One region of the Thalassotalea coralli genome, then DNA from elsewhere that is predicted to be linked to it. Evidence: predicted binding sites of a transcription regulator. Region 1 holds the regulator's gene; each other region holds the start of a gene.
The links. Region 1 encodes sigma-54, which starts transcription at its own class of promoters, with help from an activator protein. Its sites were predicted from a motif close to GTTGGCACGNNNNTNGNNT; they were not measured.
Positions count from the first base shown of each region.

Region 2: ACOB80_RS01005 (flagella assembly protein FlgT) is a predicted target of sigma-54. The motif match lies at 1,345-1,363, and genes of this name have one in related genera.
Region 3: ACOB80_RS16130 (DUF1194 domain-containing protein) is a predicted target of sigma-54. The motif match lies at 1,313-1,331, and genes of this name have one in related genera.
Region 4: ACOB80_RS12715 (FimV/HubP family polar landmark protein) is a predicted target of sigma-54. The motif match lies at 1,499-1,517, and genes of this name have one in related genera.

Region 1 covers NZ_JBVVBK010000007.1:288,225-291,408, forward strand. The annotation lists gene ptsN (PTS IIA-like nitrogen regulatory protein PtsN) at 1-257, opposite strand, end outside; gene hpf (ribosome hibernation promoting factor) at 269-556, opposite strand; gene ACOB80_RS17900 (RNA polymerase factor sigma-54) at 581-2,080, opposite strand; gene lptB (LPS export ABC transporter ATP-binding protein) at 2,141-2,869, opposite strand; gene lptA (lipopolysaccharide transport periplasmic protein LptA) at 2,866-3,184, opposite strand, start outside.
Region 2 covers NZ_JBVVBK010000001.1:246,349-249,532, forward strand. The annotation lists tRNA gene ACOB80_RS01000 (tRNA-Arg) at 1-12, opposite strand, end outside; gene ACOB80_RS01005 (flagella assembly protein FlgT) at 63-1,223, opposite strand; gene ACOB80_RS01010 (FlgO family outer membrane protein) at 1,452-2,099, shown strand; gene ACOB80_RS01015 (LPP20 family lipoprotein) at 2,111-2,572, shown strand; gene flgN (flagellar export chaperone FlgN) at 2,682-3,113, opposite strand; gene flgM (flagellar biosynthesis anti-sigma factor FlgM) at 3,131-3,184, opposite strand, start outside.
Region 3 covers NZ_JBVVBK010000006.1:273,581-276,764, forward strand. The annotation lists gene ACOB80_RS16125 (class 1 fructose-bisphosphatase) at 174-1,142, shown strand; gene ACOB80_RS16130 (DUF1194 domain-containing protein) at 1,384-2,118, shown strand; gene ACOB80_RS16135 (hypothetical protein) at 2,258-3,184, shown strand, end outside.
Region 4 covers NZ_JBVVBK010000004.1:383,445-386,628, reverse strand. The annotation lists gene ACOB80_RS12715 (FimV/HubP family polar landmark protein) at 1-1,434, opposite strand, end outside; gene ACOB80_RS12710 (aspartate-semialdehyde dehydrogenase) at 1,966-2,985, opposite strand; gene ACOB80_RS12705 (4-phosphoerythronate dehydrogenase) at 3,015-3,184, opposite strand, start outside.

The DNA of each region.
Region 1 (3,184 bases):
GGGTGTTCAGTTGTTGCTACCACTAACATCACTTTTTCACTATCAGCTAACCGGCCATGAGGAATGGCAATACCGTTGCCGATACCCGTTGAGCCCATTTTTTCACGCTGCATTAAACTTTCAAGTAAGGTGTAGGTATTCATTTCAACTGCATTTTCTGCAGCTTTTTCACAAATGATTTCTAGGATTCTTTTTTTACTAGTAGCAGGAACTGCACATAAAGTGCAGTTCTCTGTCATGATGTCGGATATTTTCATTGAAGTTGAAACTAGTGTTGGCTTATTTTGCCTTTATATTTGAGGATTTGTTTATCGAGTTTGTTCACTAAAGAATCAATAGAAGCATACATGTCTTCATTCTGTGCTTTGGCGTGAACTTCGGTACCGTTTAAATGAACAGTTGCTTCCGCAATTTGGTTGAGCTTCTCTACGGTAAGTACTACATAGACATTGTTGATGTGATCAAAATGTCGCTCAAGCTTTGCAAACTTTTTATTAACGCTATCGCGCATAGGTTCAGTGATTTCTACATGGTGTCCAGCAAGATTAATTTGCATAAGCTCTCATCCTTCTTTCAAGGTTTACAGTAAACTTTTACGCTGATTAGACGGTGGAATGCCTAGAGACTCTCTATATTTGGCTATGGTCCGTCTTGCAACGTTTATGCCCTGCTCAGCTAACAACTCAGCCATTTTACTATCGCTCAGTGGTTTCGCTGGCACTTCTGCTGCGACCAGCTTTTTAATTAAAGCTCTGATCGCAGTGGAAGAACACTCTCCGCCATTTTCCGTACTCACATGGCTAGAGAAGAAATATTTTAGTTCAAATATCCCGCGTGGGGTGTGCATGTATTTTTGTGTGGTTACACGTGAAATCGTAGATTCATGCATATCTACAGCTTCGGCAATGTCGTTAAGAACCATTGGGCGCATAGCTTCTGGGCCATGCTCAAAGAACCCTTGTTGGCGCTGAACAATGCAGTTACTTACTTTTAATAGTGTATCGTTACGGCTTTCTAAGCTCTTGATAAACCATTTGGCTTCTTGCAAATTAGAACGAATAAATTGGCTATCGTTAGAATTTTTCATCGAACGCGCCATAGAAGCATATTGTTGGTTTACTGAAAGGCGAGGCGCAGTATCTGGATTTAGTTCAACCACCCAACGACCATTTTTCTTTTCAACAGATACATCAGGAATAATGTATTGCTCTTCTTGTTTGATCACTGAGTCGCCCGGTCTAGGATCTAGTGACTGGATCAAACGAATAATTTCGCGTAATTGGTCTTCTTTCAAGCGTGTCTTACGCATGATGGTGCGATAGTCACGGTTACCTAGTAAGTCAATGTGCTCGCCAATGATTAGCTTGGCTTCTTCTAGCCAAGGCGTATCTTTATCAAATTGGTTTAATTGAATAATTAGACACTCAGGAATAGAGCGGGCACCGACACCAACTGGATCGAATACGTTGATGCGCTTAAGCACAGCTTCTACTTCATCCAATTCAACATCTTCTAAGCCAAGAGATTCTAAAATATCTTCGGTGGTTACCGTTAAATAACCGGCATCGTCAATAGCGTCGATAATTGCCATTGCGATGGCTTCGTCGGTCTCAGTAAATGGTGTTAATTCCATTTGCCAGCGAAGGTGATCTTGAATGGAGTCTGTGGTTTCACCTTGATAAACAAAATCTTCTGAAGGAGCAGCGGCACCTGTATTTGATACGCCTGCACTGAAACTTTCATCCCAAGTGGTGTCTATATTCAGCTCTTCTGGAATATCAGACTTATCCATTGCTTCTGTTGTGCTGATTTCATCAATGGTTGGCGAGGCGTCTTCAGAGCCATCATTCGCCGTAGGCGTTTCCGTTGTTTCAGAAAAAGCTTGTTCTAAATTATCAGGCTGAGATTCTTGGTTAGCGGAAGCTGCTTCGTCAACTTCTAATAAAGGATTGCTTTCAAGCGCTTCTTGAATTTCTTGTTGTAGATCCAACGTTGACAGCTGCAACAATTTTATCGCTTGTTGCAACTGAGGTGTCATAGTCAGTTGTTGTCCAATACGGAGTTGAAGACTAGGGCGCATTTATCTAATTCTTATCCTTTCCAAGGTTATTGGTTTTGTTTTTTTAACAGCTTATCACAACTATAACGTGAATTGCTCTCCAAGATATACATCTCGTACCTGTTGATTCGCTAAAATTTGATCTGCATTCCCTTGAGCGATTAATTCTCCATGACTGACGATATAAGCATGTTCACACACATCGAGGGTTTCACGTACATTGTGGTCAGTAATTAGAATACCAATTCCCTTGTTCTTTAAGTGTAGAATAATTTTCTTAATATCACCGACAGAAATTGGGTCTACGCCAGCAAAGGGTTCATCTAGCAATATAAATTTAGGATCAGCCGCTAACGCACGAGCAATTTCTACGCGACGACGCTCACCGCCAGATAGGCTCATGCCTGTGTTTTCGGTAATGTGACCGATATTAAATTCTTCAACTAAGTGTTCGAGTTTTTCTTCTCGCTCGATAGCGTTCAGATCTTTACGTGTTTCTAAGATAGCCATAATGTTCTGATAAACAGTTAGCTTTCTAAAAATCGAGGCTTCTTGTGGCAGATAGCCAATGCCTCGACGCGCGCGCTCATGCATAGGCAATAGTGTAAGGTCTTCACCATCTAAGGTGATCTTGCCTTTGTCATTGTTAACAAGGCCAACAATCATGTAAAAGGACGTGGTTTTGCCAGCGCCGTTAGGGCCAAGTAAACCAACAATTTGCCCGGCTTCAACAGATAAGCCAACGTTTTTTACAACTTGGCGGCCTTTATATGATTTAGCTAGATTGCTAGCACTTAACACTGCACTCATTTTTTAAGCTTTTCCAGTTGTTTCGGCTGAAGAGTGGTTTGTACTCGTTCGTTGTCTTTACTATCTGCAAGCACTTGCTCAGTTAGAAGGTTATAGGTAATCACGCTACTTTTTACCATGCTTCCTGCTTGCCTTAATTCTGCATTACCCGAAATGACTATAGTATTTTTTGCCGGCTCGTAAGTAATCTCATTGGCTTGTAAATAAATAGGCGTACCATCTTCTAAAATTTGCTCGAAGGTTGCTGGAGACCCTTTTGCGATATAGGTTTTTGGCTCTGAATCTGGATTTGATAACACTTGAACGAGATCTGCT
Region 2 (3,184 bases), on a different contig from region 1:
AACTATAGGGACTTAAGGTTATTAAAAAAGGATTATCTCGACGAATCAAGTGGTAAACACACTTAATAACGAACAACCAAATCGTCTATTTGAATGCTATCTATTAATTGACCGTCTGAGCTTGATGCAAAAGCACTGTTGCCGGAAACGCGTGTCACGGTAACTTGGGTGTCACTCACATTGTATCCAGGGTAAAGGGTGCCTTGATCACTGGTAAAGTGGCTTTGATGAAGCAGTGAGAATTTGTCTCCTACTTTTACGCCGTGATTGCTGCCTAAGTTAAATAGCATAGAGTTGCCACTTACTTGTACGATGCGAGCGCGAGTTGGCTGGCACATCATGTAGTCGTCAATATCTGCCAGAATAATATCTAGCGTAGAATCTATAGACATCCCATACTCACTTTGCCAAAAGCTGGTTGAACGAACATCGACTTGTTGGCGCTTATCAAATGTCCAAGGCGCTAAAGATTGATAGCGTTTATGAAACATTTGTTCACCATCATTGCCGTTGTATAAGTAAACTGACACGGCGAAGTAGCGATCGAACTTATCAGCTTGCCAGATTTTCCAGCTGTTATTCGCTTCATTACTAAATGAGAGATCTTCTATTTCAGAAAAGAGAATGTATTGGCTATCTGTCATTTGACTAAGTGACATGGCGATATGTTTGATTTTTTCTGAATTAAGGCTTTGGTTATAACGTGAGAAAGCGGTGCTAGATTTGACCGATAATTTAGGAGACAAGTAAAGGCCGCTGTCTTTTATCTTTTTAGATAACTGTTTAACGAAGCTGTCGTCAAGCGCATAAATTCCACCAACATTGGCGTGCTCTCTTTCTTTTATATGGCTGCGAGCAAGTAACAGTGATTTTCGGTAATCTGCGGAAAAACATTGCCGCATTTTGCCAATGATATCGGCACGAATAGTTACCGTGATGATGTCATTGCTATGTATTTCGTCGATAATCTCAAAGGAGTTAACTGTTCCAGTAGCTCGGATATCTATCGCATCTTGGGTCAGTAGTCCATTGACAACCTGTTGAATACTTGAAACTGAAGCCCCTGCTACCAATAGTGCTTTTTTTAGTGCGTTTTCAGTGGCTTTAGCCTTTGCTGCAGAAGTGTTTCCTTGCATAACCACAGCCTTGCCCTTGGCTTGATACCACTGTGCTTCAGCGCTTATCCAAGTGAACAAACAACAAATTAAGAGTAGAAACCGCATAATGTACCCAATACTGGTTTAAAAATTGCCTAATACTTTTACTGCATAGTGCCGATAACAAACTATACCTGAGCAATGTAAATCAGTGTAAAAGCCGTGATTTATGTAACAGATTTAAATAATGCATTTTTTGTGCCTACAAACAATTGACATATTGTTGGCGTTAAAAGTTGGCGTAATTTATGCAGTAAATATTTCAAACTTCGATGTGATTTTGAGGACGACTCAATGAAAAAGTGGTTAACCTTGGCGGTGGCGTCTAGCGTTATGTCTTGCACAATGCACCCTGATGGTAGTGATTTTTATCGAGTCAGCCATCAAGATAAAGGGCCAATTGACGCCTATGAATTGCCGAAACATGCAATTAATGACGTAGTAAAAGGCTTAGCGTATCAGATGTTAGACAGCAGTTCTTTTGTGACACCTAAAACACCTGTCGCTGTTGCTTCATTTGTCAATTTAGAAGATCTCGAATCTACGAATTGGTTGGGTAATCAATTGTCTGAGAACTTCGTTCATGAATTGCAACGCCATGGTTTAATTGTGGTTGACTTTAAAACGACCGGTCATATTCGTGTTACTAAAGAAGGTGACTATGTGTTTAGCCGCGATTGGAAAGAGCTACCTGAACGACAAATTATTGACTACGTGGTTGCTGGGACTATGGTAAGGCAAGAAGGCGGTGTTATGGTTAATGCAAGAATGATAGGTATGCAATCTCGCGTTGTGGTCGCAACATCGCAGTCGTTTATCCCAAACTGGGTTCTTGGCGACGAACTAGCTAGACAAGAAAATGTTCGTATGAAAGACGGGATGATTTTACGAGAAGACAAAGAGTTAATGGAAGATGCTCGTGCCGTGGAAATTCAGCAGTAGAGGATATTAATATGCGCCGAATAAAACAAACCCTTCTTTTGTCGCTCGCATTAACTGTTACCGCTTGTAGTTCCGTTTATGATAAGCATGTTCAATGGCAAACGGTTGAGCCTGAGGCATTTCCAACATTAAAGGCGATAGGGCAAGCTCCTATCAGCAGTCAACGGGCAACAGATGATACGCAAAAAATGCTGATGGCAATAAAAGCGTCAAAGCTTGCGGCTTACGCTGAATTGGCGGAGCAGGTGTATGGGCAGCAAATTGGACAAGAAGTGACGATGCAAAATTTGATTATTAATAATCAGCAACTAACGGCTTCTGTTCATGGTGTTATTCGAGGTGCTAAAGTGGTTAAAAGTTACCCTGTTGGTGACACTTACACTACTGAGTTAAGCTTAGACTTTGCTGATGTTTGGCAGATTTACCAAACCAACATGAGAAAGCAAGAGATTAAAGACGTGAAATACTATTAGTGTTTGATTGTTTAATAAACGGCGAATGGACAGCGAAAACGACACATAAAAAAAAGTGGCTAAAAGCCACTTTTTTTTTATGTGTCGTTTATTAAGCAGGTTACTGATCTTATGCTTTGATTCCTAAGCTACTCAAGCCACCACTAGTTTTACCTTTAGCATCGTATGTCATGGAAGCTTTGTTGTGTTGTTGCAATAAGCCAGTTTTCATTCTTTCTACAGCTATCTGAGACTGTTGAATAATTTGACCATTGATCAAATTCTTATCTTTACAACGCAATAATGAGTTTTCAATAAGGTCGAGTTGTTCTTTAAAGTTACCCGCTGCTTTTTCTGTTTTAAAACTTGGGCTTTGAGCAAAAAGCTTGTCTTGTTCTTGTATGGCTATTAACAAAGCATTTTTTTGCTCAGATAAAGCGGCTAGCTTCTCTGGTTCATTTTGTACCAATACCTGTTTTTCATTATCAAGAACCTGCTCCAACTGCAATAATTGTTGCAACTGTTTTTCTAGCTCTGCTTTATGATCACGTACTTGGTTCAATATGAATCCTTAAAAGCTTAGTTTGCTCGAGTTAACTCAAACTCAAAGTTGGCAATACTTGCAGCTAATTT
Region 3 (3,184 bases), on a different contig from region 1:
AATTCAGCTGAAAGTTATGCTGAAACGTTTTAATTTTTACCTTTTATCAGGTAATTCATTAAAACCTTGCTAGCTCAATAATTTACGCACCCGTGCTTAGTTTTCATTTTTTAAGACTAAGTACGATATATAAACAAAACTAACAGCCATACTCTAAAAAATTAGGTACGACAATGCAACGACTCGCCCCAGCTTTACGTGAAGATAATGTTCCTTTAGATTTAATTTCCCTAATAAAAACCATTTTAGCGGCGACAAAGGAAATTTCATTTCGTGTTAGCCAAGCACACCTTGGCGGATTAATGGGTTCAACTTTAGACGAAAATATCCAAGGCGAGATTCAAAAGAAACTTGATGTTGTCGCCAATGAGCTCATTAAAGATATCTTATTAGAATCGGGGTTTGTAAAAGCAATTTCTTCTGAAGAAGAAGAAAGCTCAGTAGCAGGTGATCCTGATGGCAAGTTTGTTGTGTCTTTTGATCCATTAGATGGCAGCTCAAACATCGATATCAACTCATTAATCGGTACTATTTTCTCTATCCATGAAGCTATTCCAGGCATGGATGCTGAAGACCCAGCGCAGTTCCAACAACCAGGTCATAAACAAGTGTGTGCAGGCTATGTGCTTTATGGTCCATCAACAATGTTAGTGATGACCACAGGTCAAGGTACTCACTTTTATGTATTAGATCGTACCCACGGTGGTTATTTGTTAGTTGAACGAAACGTACAAGTGCCTGTTGACACTAAAGAGTTTGCGATTAATATGTCAAACCAGCGCTTTTGGCAAGAGCCAATGCAAAATTACATTGCTGATTTAGTTGCTGGTGAAACTGGCCCTCGCGGCAAGAACTTTAATATGCGTTGGATTGCAGCTATGGTAGGCGATATTCACCGTGTACTAACTCGAGGGGGGATTTTCACCTACCCTGCAGATAACAAAAATCCAGAAAAGCCGTACAAGCTTCGCTTAATGTATGAAGCAAACCCAATGAGTTTCCTTATTGAGCAAGCGGGTGGCTTAGCCATGACTTCTCAAGGTCGCATTATGGATATTGAACCAAATGATATTCATCAACGCGTTGAAGTTATAATGGGCTCTAAAAACGAAGTAGAAGCCTGCTTGAGTTATTACAAATAGCTCACCCTTTGTTATTTCGCATCAGTTACTTTCCTGCTTCGTGCAGCGGATATCTAAGTAACTGGTGCTACTACTTATTCATCTTATGTATAAGTGTCAGCGATTTTTACACTTATTAATTCTTTCTGTTCATAAGCCTTACTACCTTTTGTTTTTAATGAATTTTTTAGATTGGCAAAAAACTTGCTAATAGCGATTTGCTATAAAAAGCGCTAATTTTACTAACAAGGAATATATGGAAATGTTGAAAAAACTTCTTATGGTTGCAGTTCTTGCAACTGCTTCTATCACGGCAAAAGCTAATATTATCGTTGATGTAGAACTACAGTTACTTGCTGATGTTTCAGGAAGTGTAGATGATAGTGAATATGCTTTACAGTTAGAAGGCTATGCAAATGCATTTCGTTCACAAGACGTAATTAATACGATCTTAGCAGGAAACAATGGACAGATTGCGGTGCAATATATTGAGTGGGCATATGAATATCAGCAGGAGATTCAAATTAATTGGACTCTGATTGATAGCGCACAAGCTGCTTTAGATTTTGCAGACACACTAACTAACCTTTCAAGAGCATTTGAAGGTTGGACAGGTATTGGCGCCGCTATAGAATTTGGTGCAGCCCAATTTGCCAATAATGGTTTCGAATCAACTCGCCAAGTAATGGATATTTCTGGAGACGGTGAGTCAAATAGAGGCATTGCTACATCAGTAGCAAGAGACAACGCGTTAGCAAACGGTATCGATACCATTAATGGCATCACTATAGGAACCGCATCAGGTTTACAGGCATTTTATCAAAACAATGTAATCGGCGGAGTCGGTGCATTCCACCTACATGCTGATACATTTGCTGATTTTGAAGCAGGTATTGAAAGAAAGCTAATTAAAGAAATCCGCTCAGTACCTACACCAGCAACTATCGCTTTATTTGGTCTTGCACTAGCCGCTTTATCATTAAGAAAGCGCAGCTAAGAATAACCCCAAGTAAATCAATGCTAATCATCAAGCCGTTTATTTCGATAAGCGGCTTTTTATTGGACAAATATAAAATCAAATCTATGCTTTGTAGAGTAATCGCAGACTCCTCTTTGCCTTAATAAAAGGAATTAAAATGAAACCATATATATTAGGTAGTTTAATATCACTCGTGTTATTTGGCTGTGGAGGAGGAGGAAGTAGCAGTAGCTCTAGCTCTCCTTCTGGCGGAAATTCCTCACCTACAACACCGACTGTAACTGAGTCTAAAGGTGTTGTTATTGATAGTCCTATCGAGGGAATATCCTATACGGCTAACAGCTTTAGTGGCGTCACTGACGCTAACGGAGAATTTAGTTACCGAACTGGTGAAACGATTACTTTTTCTATTGGCGAATTCGAACTAGCTAAAGTCGAAGGCAAAGCATTCATCACGCCGATGGATTTAATGGATATCTCAAACATTCACTCACATAGCGTCATTAATTTCGCGCGATTTGTTCAGTCAGTAGATGAAGACCAGGACGTCAATAACGGCATTACCCTCTCTGAAGACACAATTAATATTATTTCTAGCTTCAAAGACGACCTTAGTTTTGCATTATCAATTGAGGATTTTGAAACTGACCCATCAGCAGCGGGCATACTCTCTCAATTAAACCGAACGCTAGTTTCGGCTGAGAGCGCTATTAGCCACCTTAAAGGTTCCCTTGACGCCATCAGCGCTCCAGCACCTGTTATCGGTTTTAATGCAACAGTGAACTACAACTATGAAAGACAAGAACGAAAAGAAAAAGTACAACTTTATCAAGTAGCTGATTCAAGTAGTTATGTTGAAAAGCAGATATATCGCCCCAATCCAGTCGGTGACGTAGAAATCAATCAACCAGCTAATCATGAAATTTATTTAGGTATTGACCCGATTTATGAAAGCGCCAATGGCGATGTAGAGTTTGTAAAAGCATTTGTCGAAGGCGTTGGTGCAGATGATCCGACGTTAGTGATGTTGTTTCAATTCAGATCAACGATGGAAACGCTATACAATAATGGCCAACTCTTTGGC
Region 4 (3,184 bases), on a different contig from region 1:
TGGTTCTTCATCGTTGCTCGTTGCGTCGAGTTGAATGTCACCATCGTCAGCATCGAGTAATAAATCATCTAGTGCGCCTTGATCTAAAACACCACCTTCTAACGCTTCACCTTCGCTAAGGTCATCTTCTTCATCTAAATTTGACAATAACGAGTCTAAATCGTCTTGATCAAGTTCTCCGCCTTCTAACGCTTCTGACGTCTCTTCTTCGAGTGAGGTAACATCTTCTAATGATATTTCTTCAAGATCGTCTAAATCGTCAAGATCATCAAGATCGTTAAGCTCGTCATCTAAATCACTAATATCATCATCAAGTAAATCATTAGTTAAAGATTCTAAATCATCGCTGAACAATTCATCATCTTTACTGCCATCGCCTTCCGCTAAATCAATCGACAGTTCATCATCAAGCGATAGCTCGTCATCAAGTGATAATTCGTCATCAAGGGTAAGTTCATCATCTAACGATAATTCTTGTTTGTCTTCAGCGACTGGCGCTTGTGCTTTTTCTGCAATTGGTTCGGCTACAGCTTCTGTTGCCGCAGGCTGTGATTGATTACTCTGGTTGCGTCTTAAAAACAGTACTAAAAAGGTAATAACTAGAATCGCAGTAATCGAAGTTAACCCAGATAGAAACCAAGGATTTGACAAAATGCTTCCTTGCTCTAGCTCTCGCTGTTGCTTCTGCAGCATCAACTCCTGTTGAAAGGCATTAGAGTTTTCCAATAGCGACTGCAGCATTGCATTTGTGGTCGAGTCGTTTTCGGCTTCAGTTTCTTTTACCTGTGTCACTTCTTGGCGAATTGAATCAATTCGGTCATTAAAAGCGTCTAATCGCTCTTGTGTCGACTCGTATTGAGTTAACAGTGCTTGCAATCCTTGAATGGAGTCCGAAACATCCTGCTGTAGAGACTTCAAGCGCTCAGTTTGCGAGGCCTCATAAGTTTGCAGTTGTTCATTAATTTCCGTTTTAGCTTGCTCAAGATCTGTTTTTTTAACAACTTCAACCTTAGTTGGCGTAGCTTTTGGTGAACTAGTAACACTGGCAGCCCAAGTTGAATCATCTTGTTCTGACTTGGCTTTTGCTTGTTGAGGGTTAATTCGCGCGATTTCTTCAGGGCTGGGAATTTTTAGAAAACGCCCGTCAATCATATGGTTTAAGTTATTGTCTTTAAACGCTTGCGGATTCTTATCAAATAGCGCCTGCATCACCTGATATACAGAATATGAGGTATCAGGTCTTACTTGAAGGGCAATATTCCATAGGGTGTCTTTTGATGTAATAGGGCCATAGCGATCATAAGGAAAGGCATCAGTGCTTTTAGGGCCACGGATACGAATACCGCTTTCTTCTGCGGCAAATGAAGACACGCTGACAGTACTAACACTAATGAACACAATCTGCCAAAGGCACAAGCGTAACAATCGTTGCATTAAGATTTCCTAGCTTTTGTTATTCTCTGCCAAACATTTGGCACTTACAACTATTGAGAATTCAAAGCAAAAATTATTCCAACAATCTTATATTAGCCCTAGTTCTTTTATTTGAAAACGTTTGAATCGAAATAAAAAGTTGCCTAATTGGCGTCAAATTATCTCGCTCAACTAGGACATTAATAGCCAATATCAATTTTATTATTCTGGCTAATGGGCATTAAATAAAGATTAAATTTCTTATGTATTTATAACAAAAAAACTCGTCGTTAACTATAACGACGAGTTTTTATTTTTCTTTAGGGCGTGTTGATCTTTCAAGGCTATTTTTGCAGCAATTTATCATGTTTTTATACAAGACATGATAAATGCTGTCCTTTGGATTCGTTTAAATGCATTTTTCTCATTGTTACTTGCTCTGTGCGTAGAATAACTATGCGTATCACAAGTGCCGCGATAAAAACGCATTTAATCCGAACAAAATTTAACCCTGAAAGATCAACACGCCCTGGTAAAACAGTATTTAAGTTATTAACTTAAGTGCTCTTTAATCAATAATTCAGCAATTTGTACACTATTTGTTGCCGCGCCTTTACGAACATTATCCGCAACTACCCATAAGTTGATGCCGTTCGGATGGCTGATGTCTTCGCGAACACGACCAACGAATGTTGCGTCTACGCCACTGGCTTCGCCAATTTGTGTTGGGAAGTCTTCGTCTTTTTCGCAAAGTTCTACACCTTCAGCTGTTTTTAATAATTCTTTAACCTGCTCGGCAGATGTCTGTTCACGAGTTTCAATGTGAATAGCTTCTGCGTGACCGAAAAATACTGGTACGCGAACAGCTGTTGGGTTAACACGAATCGTGTCATCACCTAAAATTTTATTTGTTTCCCACACCATTTTCATTTCTTCTTTGGTGTAGCCGTTATCCTGAAATACATCTATTTGTGGGATCACGTTAAAGGCGATTTGACGAGAGAAATTCTTAGGCTCAATTGGCTTACCGCTAAGTAAATCAGCACATTGCTTAGCTAATTCGTCCATCGCTTCCTTACCAGCACCAGAAACTGATTGATAAGTACAGACGTTAATACGGTCAATACCTACAGCATCGTGAATAGGCTTTAACGCCACCATCATTTGAATAGTAGAACAGTTTGGGTTAGCGATAATGTTGCGGTTGCGGTAATCCGCTAATGCATCAGGATTAACTTCTGGCACAACTAGTGGAATATCTGGTTCATAGCGAAACTCAGAGGTGTTGTCGATTACGATACAGCCAGCATCACCTGCTTTAGGCGCAAATTTTGCCGATGTTGCGCCGCCAGCCGAGAAAAATCCAATTTGTGCCAAGCTAAAGTCAAAGGTATCTGCATCGATAACTTCAATACTTTCGCCGTTAAATTCAATTACTTCACCTGCTGAACGTGCACTTGCCAACGGGTAGAGTTTGTTTACAGGAAAATCTCTTTGCTCAAGAATTTCCATAATGGTTTTACCCACTAGCCCTGTTGCACCTAACACGCAAACATCATATTTCTGTGCCATTTTCTTTTTGTTCCTAAACTAGACAGTTCTTAATTAATAAATCCCAACCGATAAATCGGCGAATCAGTTGAGTCCTTATTTGTTTGTACCGATAAAGAAGAAAACTCCCTGCGAGCGGGGTAAGTTTTTCTAATATGGTCAAATCCAAATTCTTTTATTTGCTGACGAAAAATGTCATCGTCACGACGCACATCGTATA